DNA from 2 places in the Azospira sp. MPR-LB4 genome. Region 2 is predicted to be linked to the other one. Evidence: predicted binding sites of a transcription regulator. Region 2 holds the regulator's gene; the other holds the start of a gene.

Region 1 (6,478 bases), 740 kb from region 2:
CTTCTTCCGCGCCCAGCGCTACCAGGAAGGCCTGGCGGTGCTGGTGCTGGATCTGGACGGCTTCAAGGCGGTGAACGACAGCCAGGGCCACCAGGCCGGCGACCTGCTGCTGGCGGCCTTCGCCTACCGCCTTAAACAGACCCTGCGCCAGTCCGACACGGCGGCGCGCATGGGCGGCGACGAATTCACCGTGCTGCTGCACGGGGTGCGCCAGGACGAGGATGCGGTGACTGCCGCCAACAAGGTGCTGGAGGCCCTGGTGCAGCCCTTCGACATCCTGGGCCAGCGCTGCCAGGTCAGCGCCAGCATCGGCGTGGCCCTGTTCCACCAGGCCTACGCCAGCCCCGACATGCTGGTGCAGGCCGCCGACGGCGCCATGTACGAGGCCAAGCGGGCCGGCAAGAACCGCTGGGTGCTGGCCCGGCCGCCCCAGCCGGCCCCGGAATCCTGATCGCCGCCGCCCTGGTGTATCCTCCCGCCCATCATGGCGAAGACGAAAAGCATCTATACCTGCACCGAATGCGGTGCCCAGTCCCCCAAATGGCAGGGCCAGTGTTCCGCCTGCAATGCCTGGAACACCCTGGTGGAAACCGTGGCCGAGGCCGGCGGCAAGGGCAGCGGCCACCGTTTCGAATCCCTGGCCCCCGGCACGCCCAGGCTGCAGGCCCTCTCCGAGATCGAGACCCGGGAAGCGGCGCGCCTGCCCACGGGGCTGTCCGAATTCGACCGGGCCCTGGGCGGCGGCCTGGTGGCCGGCGGCGTGGTGCTCATCGGCGGCGACCCGGGCATCGGCAAGAGCACCCTGCTGCTGCAGGCCCTGGCCGCCCTGGCGCCCCAGCACAAGGTGCTCTACGTCAGCGGCGAAGAGTCGGGGCAGCAGGTGGCCCTGCGGGCCCGGCGCCTGCAGCTGGACGTGGAGCGCCTGCCCCTGCTGGCGGAAATCAACCTGGAACGCATCCTCGGCGTGGTGCAGACGGAAAAGCCCCAGGTGGCGGTGATCGACTCCATCCAGACCCTGTGGTCCGACCAGCTCACCTCGGCCCCCGGCTCCGTGGCCCAGGTGCGCGAATGCGCCGCCCAGCTGACCCGGCTGGCCAAGCAGACCGGCGTCACCGTGATCCTGGTGGGCCACGTGACCAAGGAAGGGGCCCTGGCCGGGCCCCGGGTGCTGGAACACATCGTGGACACGGTGCTGTATTTCGAAGGCGACACCCATTCCTCCTTCCGCCTCATCCGGGCGGTGAAGAACCGCTACGGCGCGGTCAATGAACTGGGCGTCTTCGGCATGACCGACAAGGGGCTCAAGGGCGTCTCCAACCCTTCGGCCCTGTTTCTTTCCCAGCACGGCCAGGAGGTGGCCGGCTCCTGCGTCCTGGTGACCCAGGAAGGCACCCGGCCCCTGCTGGTGGAAATCCAGGCCCTGGTGGATACCACCATGGGCGGCAGCCCGCGGCGCCTTTCCGTCGGCCTGGAGCAGAACCGGCTGGCCATGCTGCTGGCGGTGCTGCACCGCCACGCCGGCATCGGCTGTTTCGACCAGGACGTCTTCGTCAATGCGGTGGGCGGGGTCAAGATCAGCGAACCGGCAGCGGATCTGCCGGTGCTGCTGGCCATCATTTCCTCCCTGAAGAACCGGCCCCTGCCGGAAAAGCTGGTGGTCTTCGGCGAAGTGGGCCTGGCCGGCGAGATCCGCCCGGCGCCCCGGGGCCAGGAACGACTCAAGGAAGCGGCCAAGCTGGGCTTCACCCGGGCCCTGGTACCCGAGGCCAACAAGCCGCGCCAGCCCCTTCCCGGGCTGGAAGTGGTGGCGGTGAGCCGCATCGAACAGGCGGTGGAGCGGCTGCGGGACTGGGAGTAGGGCGGGCCCAGGGTGCTGGGGTACGGCGCCCGCTGACGCTACAAAGAAAACGGCGGCCAGGGGCCGCCGTTTTGCATGGGGAGGGCGGCGTGGCCGCCGGGTTCAGGCTGTGGCGCTGGGCGTGGTTACCGTCGCTGCCGGGGTTTCTTCCTTCGGCTTGCGCAACTGGGCGAGGAAGTCGTCCATGCCCTTCTGCACCAGCTGGTAGGTCTTGTTGATACCGGCTTCCACCTCGCCGTTGAGAACGTTGAGGCCCTTGAGGATGTCCTTGGCTTCGTTGAAACCCTTCTCAAAGCCGCTGCGGATCACGTCCACGAAGTCGGATGCCACCTGTTCCGGATCGTCGTCGGGCCGCTTGGCGGCATAGGCGGCGTAAAGACCGGTGGTGAAGGAGAGGATGCGGGCGGCGGTGGCCTCCGGCGAGTTGTCCTGGCTGGCGGCCTTCTGCAGCGCGTCGGGGCCCTCGGAAATGCCCAGCACCTCGTTGATGCGGTCGATGGCGGTGCGGAAGAGCAGGGCCTGGGAGTCGTTGCCGGCCTGGATCGAAACCTGCAGGGCGGATTCCAGAATGCCGACCTTGAACTGCTTGGTGGCCGTATCGACCTTCAACGCCCGATGCTCTTCCTGGGGATAAACACGGGAATTGCCGCTGTTGGCGCTGGCAGTCTGCTGGCTGGGCCCCTGGGGGGCGGCGATGTCGTTGGGCATGATAGTCTCCGAAATATATTGGCGGTCGCATTTCTCGCTCTATCTGCCATTACGTCATTTTTTTCAATGACTTGAACGTTTCTTTACCTTTTTTTGTAGATTCAAGCCTGGCGCGGCTCTCCGTGGGGTTGTCCGGTGCCGTTGCGTCTCGTTTCGCCGGAGTTGTCCATGTTTTCACTCGCATTCCGCCTCCTGCGCCGGGATTTCTCGGCCGGTGAATTGCGCCTGCTGGCCCTGGCCCTGGTGGTGGCGGTGGCCAGCATCAGTTCCGTCGGATTTTTCACCGACCGGGTGCGCCAGGCCCTGGAGCGGGAGTCCCGCCAGCTGCTGGGGGCGGACCTGCTGCTGACCTCCGACCATCCCCTGGCCCCGGAATTTGCCGCCGAGGCGGCGCGGCGGGGCCTGCAGATGGCCCAGACCCAGGTTTTCCCGAGCATGGTGACGGGGGAGGAGGGGGCCCAGCTGGCAGATATCAAGGCCGTCTCCAGCGACTATCCCCTGCGGGGCAAGCTGCGCCTGGCTCCTGGCCTGGGGGCGCCCGACAGCGAGATCCAGGGCGGGCCCCAGGCCGGCACGGTATGGCTGGACGAGCGCCTCGCCACCCAGTTCGGCAGCGGGCCGGGGCAGAGCCTCAACCTGGGCCAGGCCCGCTTCACCGTGGCCGGGGTGCTGACCCTGGAGCCGGACCGGGGCGTCAATTTCTTCAGCGTCGCCCCCCGCCTGATGATGAACCTGGCCGATCTGCCCGCCACCCGGCTGATCCAGCCTGGCAGCCGGGTCGCCTACCGCCTGCTGCTGGCCGGCCCGGACCGGGCGGTGGCCGACTACCGCCGCTGGGCCGAGCCCCGCCTGACCCGGGGCGAGCGGGTGGAGGACGCCAGCAATGCCCGCCCGGAAATCCGCACCGCGGTGGACCGGGCCCAGCAGTTCCTCGGCCTTTCCGCCCTGCTGGCCGTGGTGCTGGCCGCCGCCGGGGTGGCCCTGGCCATCCGTCGCTACCTGCAGCGTCATCTCGATCCCTGCGCCGTGATGCGCTGCCTGGGGGCGCCCCAGGGCCAGGTGCTGGGGCTGTACCTGGGCCAGTTCCTCATTCTCGGCCTGGCCGCTTCGGCAGTGGGGCTGGCCATCGGCTTCGGCGCCCATTTCGTTCTCCACGCCTGGCTGGCCAACCTGCTGGCCGCGCCCCTGCCGGCACCCAGCCTGTGGCCCGCCCTGCAGGGGCTGGTGGCCGGACTGGTGCTGCTCTTCGGCTTCGCCCTGCCGCCCCTCCTGCAACTGCGCAAGGTGCCCACCCTGCGGGTGCTGCGGCGGGAACTGGGGGAGCCGGACGCCTCCATCCTCGCCACCTACGGCATTGGCCTGGCGGCCCTGGCCGGCCTGCTTTTCTGGGCCGCCGGCGAGCCCAAGCTGGGGGCCTACGCCGCCGGCGGCTTCACCGCCGCCCTGGGCCTCACCGCCCTGATCGCCCGTCTGGCCCTGGCCCTGCTCAAGCCCCTGCGCCGGGTCGGGCCGGCGGTGGGCTTTGGCTGGCGCTACGGCTTGGCCGGCCTGGAGCGACGCTCCCTGTCCAGCGTGGCCCAGATCGTCGCCCTGTCCCTGGGCCTGATGGCCCTGCTGCTGCTCACCGTTACCCGGGGCGACCTGATGCAGGCCTGGCGCCAGGCCTCGCCGCCGGACGCGCCCAACCGCTTCGTCATCAACATCCAGCCCGAGCAGCGCCAGGAAGTGGGGGAAGCCCTGGGGCGCATGGGCATCCGCGCTGAACTCCTGCCCATGGTGCGGGGCCGCCTCACCGGCATCGACGGCCGCCCCGCGACCCCGGCTGACTATGAGGACGACCGGGCCAAGCGCCTGGTGGAGCGGGAATTCAACCTTTCCTGGGCCGCCGACCTGCCTCCCGGCAACAGCATCACCCAGGGCCGCTGGTTCGCCCCCGGCGAACAGGGGAAGGATGGCAAAGGCAGCGCCTCGGTGGAAAAGGGCCTGGCCGAAACCCTGGGCGTGAAGGTGGGAGACGAGCTGACCTTTACCGTGGCCGGCGAACCGGTGCAACTCACCGTCACCAGCCTGCGCAAGCTCAACTGGGATTCCATGCGGGTCAATTTCTTCGTCCTGGCTCCGCCCGGCGTGCTGGAACCGTACCCGGCCAGCTATATCACCAGCTTCCACCTGCCCGACGATGCCGCCAACCGGGTGGGGGAACTGGTCAAGCGCTTCCCCAACCTGACGGTGGTGGACGTGGCGGCCATCGTGCGCCAGCTGCAATCGGTGCTGGATCAGGTCTCCCGGGCCGTGCAGTTCGTCTTCCTGTTCACCCTGGCTGCCGGCGTCATCGTCCTCTACGGCGCCCTGGCCGCCTCCCACGACGAGCGGCGCTACGAACTCTCGGTGCTGCGCGCCCTGGGCGCCGGTCGCCAGCAACTGCGGGGCGCCCTCCTGGCCGAATTCGCCGCCGTCGGCGCTCTGTCGGGCCTGATCGCCGCCGCCGGCAGCCAGGGCGTCGGCTGGCTCCTGGCCGCCAAAGTCTTCAATCTGGAGTATCAGTTTGCGCCGTGGGTCTTCCCGGCGGCCATCGTCGGCGCTGCTTTGGCCGTGACCCTGGCCGGCTGGCTCGCAGCCTCCCGCCTGCTGCGGGTGCCGCCGATGGATGCTTTGAGGGCAGGGGGATGAGGTGGCTTGGGGAGTACGCTGGGTATGACGTATGATTGTTCGTCAGGGATGTCCGGTTTGTAGGCGGGGAGAATTATGCAAATAAATAATAAGGAAGTGGAATGCCGCATGGTGGCTCCTTTGCCGTCTGCTCGCTCTTCCGGCTTATTGGATACCTCGCCGGTTTATTTGACCTATTTGTCATTTTCTACTCATTTCTCGCCAAAAGAACGTTGCCTCAAATATAAGGATTAAGAATGATTGATGTATCTGGAGATTGGTCCGGCCATATCGCTGGGACAAACAATGCAAATGTGTTTGTTGAGTTTACACAACATGGCGTTCAAATAAGCGGAAGTGCACGGATTAATGATCCGGTAAACGGCACTGCCGTTTACACCGTCTCGGGATCAGTCGCAGGGGAAACGCTCCAAGCAGAGCTCCATCCAGACATGAATTTTTTCGATAAACCGAATTATCAAACTCTCAACGTTAATGGTCAGACTGTGACCGTTAAGTTAGACCCGGCATCTGCTCACGGAATCGTAACTGTGAATGGAAAGTTCCATGACGCCTCAAATATTGATGGCGTGTGGAAGTCTACGATTGGAACCGGAGGTAGAGTTTTTCTACGGAAAATTGAGTCAATAGAAGCTAAGAGTAGTAAAGTAGAATATGTAACAGCAAATAAATATAAAAAGGTTTTCATTAGCTATTCGCATAAAGATTCTGCACATCTAGAGCGCCTTAGAGTTCATTTGAAACCATTAGAGAAGCTAGGGGTTGTAGATGTTTGGGATGACACAAAAATAAAAGTGGGAGATCACTGGAAGAAGGAAATAGATACTGCCCTACATCAAGCTGCAATAGCAGTCCTGATTGTGAGTGCAGATTTTCTCGCATCAGATTTTATTATTGATAACGAACTTCCTCCAATATTAGAAAAGGCGCAACTTGATGGAACAAAGATCGTTCCAGTGATACTTAAACCATGTAGATTTTCACGCGATGCAAATTTGTCTAGATTTCAGGCGCTAAATTCACCAGAAAAGCCGGTTTATGGTATGAATGAATCAGAGCAAGAGGTTATTTGGGACAGACTTTCCCAGCTAATCGAAGCGGAAATTGAAAATTAAGCTCGTAATCCTTAGTGTGTATGGCGATATGGCTAAGTCCTCCAAAGAACTAAAAGGCGCTATTGGTCGGGAGAAAGTTGTTCCGATGGATATGTATCGAATAGTTGAATTGATTTTGTCTACACAC
Region 2 (6,478 bases):
TGACCGTGCGATACATCAGGGAAGCGGGGCCTGCACTGCTGGTGCCAGAAATATGCCGGGGCGAGGTGGTACTCATGCCCAGGTCGGACTGCCCCTTGCCGGCCAAGGCATTTTGCAAGGCAGAGTTGAAATCAATGTCCCGCGCCTTGAAATTCGGGGTGTCCGAATTGGCAATATTGGCAGCCAGCACCTGTTGGCGATAGGCACGCAGCCCCAACGCCTGGCGGTTGAAATTTATGGTTTGATCAAGTTTGCTGACCATGGCTGCCATCCGGAAATAATTAGCTGAGCTAGCAATGCACTTTTCGTGCCACACAAAACCACCCCTCTGAGGCAAGAAATTACAGAGGGGGGCGCAACAAGCAGCCATGTTTCGGCAACTTTTGCCGCCTGGAGTACCCCGCCATTCCCTGTCCTAAGGCAAAATAGCGACATGCTGCTCCCTTTCAGAATCTTTGCCCTTATCCCCACCTTAGTGCTGGCGCTGACCCTGCATTTGCAGATCGGCAATGCCCATGCCCAAACGCCTACGCAGAATGGGGACGTAGTCATCAACGCGGTGGACCAATTTCTCCGCACACAGACCAAAGGGCTCCCGGGGCGGGTCCAGTACACCATCACACCTCTCGACAGCCGCACCCAGCTAGCCGCCTGCCCTGCGGTTGAGGCCTTCCTTCCCCCGGGCGCCCGCCTCTGGGGGCGCATTTCAGTAGGGGTGAAGTGCCTCGGCGATGCCGGCTGGAGCATCTATGTGCCGGTCCAGGTCAGCGTCACAGCCAACTACTTGGTGGCCGCCCGCCCCCTCTCACCCGGGCAACCCCTCACTCTCAATGATGTCGTTGCCCAGAGCGGCGACCTGGCCGGATTACCAAGCGGCGTCGTAACAGATGTACAGCAGGCCGTCGGCAAGACCTTGCGTAATGCCATTTCCGCCGGCCAACCTTTGCGGGCCGAGATGCTGATGGCGCCGCTGGTCGTTCAACAGGGTCAAACCGTAAAGATCATGTCCCGTGGCTCTGGCTTTTCCGTAACCAGCGAAGGGCGCGCCATGAACAACGCAGCCGAAGGTCAGATCGCCCAGGCACGCCTGGCCAACGGACAAACGGTGAGCGGCATTGCCCGGCCCGGCGGCATCATTGAGATCGGCCATTAGCCGCAGCCGGACAAGATTCAATGCCATCAGCCACACCAAAAAAACGCTAAAGTTTCTGCAGGTTTGTGCCGTTAAATCCAGCAAGATGAAAGCCTGAAAGGGTTCGCCGTGAAAATTGAATCGTCTCTCGCGCCCGCCGGCACCCCCGGGGTTGATACGCAGAAGCGCACGACCAAGCCACAGACCAAGACCGAAGCCAGTTCCGGGGATGTGCAATTGAGTTTCGCCGGACGGCTGCAGTCCCTGGAAGAGCAGGGCAACGCTCCGGTGGACAATGCCAAGGTAGCCGCTATCAAGCAGGCCATTGCAGAAGGGCGCTTTTCCATCAACGCCGACGCCATTGCGGACCGCCTGATTAATTCGGCACAAGAATTGCTGAGGAAGCAGGACCAATCCTGATCCGGCGCCCGCCCTCCTCCCTATGAATCAAGCGACGATGACCCTCAAATCCCTGTTGGAAGGCGAACTTGCCCAGATGGGGGATTTCATCAAGCTGCTGAAGGAAGAGCAAGGCGCCTTGACTGCCGGGGATACCGAAGCCCTGGAGGCCCTCAGCGCCACCAAGGTTGCTTTGGTGCAAACCTTGAATCGTAGCGGGGAAGCCCGTAACGTCGTGCTCAGAAGTGCGGGTCTGGAAAACGACCGCCCGGGCGTAGAGGCCTGGATTCGGGGCAACCCGAAGGATTTCGCCGTTCAGCAATTGTGGAACAGCCTCAAAGTCGCCGTGGTGGAAGCCAGGGAACTCAACCTGCTGAATGGAAAGCTGATTGCCATGCGCCTGCAGCACAACCAGCAGACCCTGAGCGCTTTGCTGTCCACCTCCGCCACTCCCCAGAGCAATCTCTACGGCCCCGACGGTCAACCGACCCAACTAAGTGGCCGGCGCATCATCGACGCCGCCTGAACCTCCGGTTCCGGGCTCCCCGTTCCCGGAGCCCCCCCCTGCCCTCCCGTTTTACTTTACTACTCCAAGGCCCCTCTATCTGGCAGGAGTCGCGATGCCCGCTGGCGAAGCAGGAGGAACACCGGCCGGCGGCGCCATGGGCGCCTGAGGAGTCGGAGCGACCACGGCAGGTTTTTCCGGCAGCATGGAATCAATCAGGATGCTGACCCGCCGGTTCCGGGCCCGCCCTTCCACCGTCTCATTCATCTCGACCGGCCGGGTTTCGCCGTAACCGATGGCTGTCAGATGGGTAGGAGCGACTCCGGCATCGACAAACAACCGCAGCACCGTGGTGGCCCGCACCGCGGACAACTCCCAGTTAGACGGGAATTGGGCGGTCCGGATGGGGATGTTGTCGGTATGTCCTTCGATGGTGATGGGGAAATCGGTCGGCGCCAGTACCTCACCGACCGCCCGCATGGCCCGGATGGAGGTCTGTTCCAGCTGGGCCTGACCTGGGGCGAAGAGAATGCTGTCGTTGATTTCGATAGTGACGCCACGGGCCGTTTCCAGCACCCTGACCTTGCCCTGCTGCACCAGGGGCGCCAGGACGGCAAAAATGTCCTTGGCCACATTGCGCATCTTGTCCCGTTGCTGCTGTTTGGCCTCGACGACCTTGGGATCCTCCTTCACCACGATCTGCTTGACCACACTGTCCGGCGTCCGCTTGGGCACGACCGTGATGGCGCCCCCATCGACGATGGAGGGGTTCTTGAAGGCAGTGATCAGGGAATCCGATAGCACCCGGTACTTGCCCTCGTTCACCGACGAGATGGCGTACATCACCACGAAGAAGGCAAACAGCAGGGTAATGAAGTCGGCGTAGGAAACGAGCCAGCGCTCCAGATTCTCATGCTCGTCCGCGTGCTTTTTATTGCGGCGTCCCATGGGATCAGCTCACGTAACCCTGGAGGCGGCTCTCGATGATGCGCGGGTTGTCGCCGTTGGCGATGCCGACCAGGCCATCCACCAGCATTTCCCGCAGGGTCACCAGGCGGGCAATATGAGCCTTCAGTTTGGTGGACATGGGAATCAGCACCAGGTTGGCCATGCCGACGCCGTAAATGGTGGCCACGAAGGCGACGGCGATACCGGCCCCCAACTTGGAGGGATCGGACAGGTTCTCCATCACGTGGATCAGACCCATCACCGCGCCGATAATGCCGATGGTGGGAGAGAAACCGCCGGCGGATTCCCAGAACTTGGCACCGGCCTTCAGTTCCTCTTCATAGGTGCCGATTTCCACCTCCAGCACCTCCCGCAGACGTTCCGGCTCCGCACCGTCCACCAGCAGTTGCAACCCTTTCTGGATAAACGGATCGCGCAACTGGGCGATGAATCCCTCCAGGGCCAGCAGGCCCTCGCGCCGGGAGACATGACTCCAGTCGGAAATGCTGTTGATCATCCAGGCGTGATTGACCGCCGGCGGCACCCACACCCACTTGAGCATCTTGAAAGCCCGGACCACGGTGGATACGGGACTCTGCAGCAGGACGGCACCGAAGGTCCCCCCCAGCACGATCATGGCGGCGGTGGGCTGCAGCAGGGAGCCGAGGTGCCCGCCTTCGAGAATCTGCCCCCCGATGATGGCACCAAGCCCCAGGAGCAAACCGATAATGCTTATGCTATCCATGGCGTTTTTTCTTCTTTCCTGAAGTCTCACCCAGAACCTTGGCCCGCAAGCGGGCGATGGCCTGACTATGCAGCTGACAGACGCGGGACTCGGTCACCCCCATGACTTCGCCGATTTCCCGCAGATTGAGGTCCTGCTCATAGTAGAGGGCCATCATCAATTTTTCCCGTTCCGGCAACTCGCCGATGGAAGCCACCAGGGTCTGCCGCAGGCTCTGCTCCTCGAGCAGGCGCAGGGGATCGGCATCGTGATCCGTCAGGTGGCGCTCCAGGAAGCCCTCCTCGCCCTCTTCGGTGAAGTCCTCGAAATAGAGCAGTTGGTGGCCCCGGGCTTCGCCCAGCATTTTCTGGTAATCGGCCAGGGACATGTCCATGGCTTCGGCCAACTCTTTTTCCGTGGGAACACGGCCGTGCTCCTGTTCGAGTTGGGTGATGGCTTGTTCGATGCGGCGCAGGTCCCGGCGCAATCCCCGGGGCAGCCAGTCGTTCTCCCGCAGGCCATCCAGCATGGCCCCCCGGATGCGCTGCGCCGCGTAGGTCTCGAACTGGGCGCCGTGCCCGGTCTCGAACCGGTTCATGGCATCCAGCAGACCGATCATCCCGTTCTGCACCAAATCCTCCACCTGCACACTGGACGGCAGGCGTGCCATCAGGTGGTAAGCGATGCGCTTGACGAGAGGAGCGAAGCGCTGGACGAGCTGTTCCTTGTCGAGCTGACCAGCGGCGTTATACATATGTCGGTTGGGCTATCCGGCGTGGATAGGGCTCGGCGTAATGCGTTGGCTCAAGTGTAGCAGCTGTTGCACGAATTGTTCGAGTCCGCCCCCTTCCCTACCCGACTGGGGCCAGTGCAGCATGTCGGCCGCCAGGCCGCGCAGGCTGCGGGCCGCCGGACTGTCCGGGAACGCCGTGACCACGGGCTGGGCGAGTCGGGACGACTGGCGCAGGGCATCGTCCAGGGGGATGCAGCCGCTGTAGTCCAGGCTGACGTGCAGGCGCTGGCTGGCAACCTGGGCGATGTTGTCGAAAATCGCTTCCGCATCGGCGGCGGCCTTGACCTTGTTCACCAGGATGCGGAAGTCGCGCCGGGCGTAGCCGGTGCTCATTTTCTTGATCAGGGCATAGGCCTCGGTGATGGCGGAGCCGGTGGCAGAGAGCACGATCACCGTTTCCTGGGCCGCCAGGCCAAGAGGCGAGAAACCCAGGGGATGATCCACCGCCGTATCCACCAGGATGACGTCGGCCGGATGCTCCATCTCCGCCAGGCCTTCCACCAGGGCCTGCTTCTGGGCCAGGGAAAAACGGGAAAGCTTCTTCACGGCCCGGGCCGCCGGCAGCAGGCGCACGCCGGCACCAGCGGCGAGCAGCACCTCTTCCAGGGGCTTTTCCCGGTTCACCACATGCACCAGGTCATAACGGGCCGGCACGCCGAACAGGGCGGCCTGGTTATCGGCGCCGGTATTCTCGTCCAGGATCAGGACTTCCTTGCCCTGGCGCGCCAGGGCGGCCGCCAGGTTGGCCACGGCCACGCTTTTGCCGACGCCTTCGCAGCCGGCGGCAAAACTCACCACCCGCAGTTGCTCGCGCCCGAACAGGCGGCGCAAGCCGGCCGCCTGGTCACCCCGGAATTCAGCCACGACGGCCTCCATAGGTGCCGGTCAGGCCCGCATTGGCCATCATCAGGGCCGGCTCGACGCCGGCATAGCGATGGGGAGAGGTTTCCGGCAGGTCCTTGAAGGCCCGGTGCAGCAGATAGGCCCGGTTAGGCAGGTGCAGATCTTCAGGCACGCGCTGGCCGTTGGAGACGTAGTGCAGCTTGAGGCCGTGGCGCATGATGGCATCCAGGGGCGTCGCCAGGCTGGCAGCTTCGTCCACCTTGGTCAGGATGCAGCCGGCCAGGTCTTCGCCCTGGTAGGCGGATATCACATCATCCAAAGTATCGCCGCGGCTGGTGGCCGACAGGCAGAGCAGGCGGCGCACGTCGCCGTTGGCGCCCATCAGCATGGAAATCTGCTCGGCCACCAGGCGGTCCTTCTGGCTCATGCCCATGGTGTCGATCAGCACCATGTGCTTGTGGGACAGTTCTTCCAGGGTATTGCGCAGATCGCCCACGTCCCGCACCAGATGCACGGAAACGCCGAGGATGCGGCCATAGATACGCAACTGCTCGTGAGCGCCGATCCGGTAGCCGTCGGTGGTGACCAGAGCCAGCTTGTCGGCACCGTGGCGCACCACGCAACGGGCGGCCAGCTTGGCGGTGGTGGTGGTCTTGCCGACCCCGGTGGGACCCACCAGGGCGTACACGCCGCCCCGGTCGATGATGTCGTTGTCGTTGCCGATGGTCAGCAGGGAACGGTCGGCGGCACCCTTGATCCAGGCCTGGGCCTGGGAGGCATCCAGTTCGGCAGGCAGTTCGGCCAGCAGTTCGCGGGAAAACTGGGGGGAGAAGCCGGCATCCAGCATCTGGCGCAGCATGTCCGTCTTCACCGGCTCCATGCGGGCGGTCTCGCCCCAGGCGAAACCGGCCATGTGCTGCTCGACGATTTTGCGCAGGGCGCGGATCTCTTCCATCATGACCGCAGCCGGGATTTCCTCTTCCTCGCGCACCGCACGGGTAGCGCCGGAGCGGGCGGCCATCTCGGGACGGGGCGCCAGACGCTGAGCCGGGCGGGCGACGGCCGGGATGGGGCCACTGGCGGGGTTTGCAGCGGCACCACGCTGGGAAGGCTGCATTTCTGCGGCTCGGGGAG

Evidence for each region. The regulator FliA, encoded in region 2, starts transcription of late flagellar genes. The targets are predictions, from matches to a motif close to CTAAAGTTNNNNNNNNNNNNGCCGNTA.
Region 1: the regulator FliA is predicted to act here: its motif matches at 2,616-2,642, upstream of AC3QLZ_RS01425 (DUF5610 domain-containing protein).

Annotation. Positions count from the first base shown of each region.
Region 1 covers NZ_CM179521.1:305,131-311,608, forward strand. The annotation lists gene AC3QLZ_RS01415 (PAS domain S-box protein) at 1-451, shown strand, start outside; gene radA (DNA repair protein RadA) at 485-1,858, shown strand; gene AC3QLZ_RS01425 (DUF5610 domain-containing protein) at 1,961-2,566, opposite strand; gene AC3QLZ_RS01430 (ABC transporter permease) at 2,735-5,236, shown strand; gene AC3QLZ_RS01435 (toll/interleukin-1 receptor domain-containing protein) at 5,473-6,351, shown strand.
Region 2 covers NZ_CM179521.1:3,296,705-3,303,182, reverse strand. The annotation lists gene flgB (flagellar basal body rod protein FlgB) at 1-262, opposite strand, end outside; gene flgA (flagellar basal body P-ring formation chaperone FlgA) at 434-1,153, shown strand; gene flgM (flagellar biosynthesis anti-sigma factor FlgM) at 1,262-1,552, shown strand; gene AC3QLZ_RS15495 (flagella synthesis protein FlgN) at 1,590-2,057, shown strand; gene motD (flagellar motor protein MotD) at 2,133-2,984, opposite strand; gene AC3QLZ_RS15485 (flagellar motor protein) at 2,989-3,729, opposite strand; gene AC3QLZ_RS15480 (RNA polymerase sigma factor FliA) at 3,722-4,462, opposite strand; gene AC3QLZ_RS15475 (MinD/ParA family ATP-binding protein) at 4,475-5,365, opposite strand; gene flhF (flagellar biosynthesis GTPase FlhF) at 5,358-6,478, opposite strand, start outside.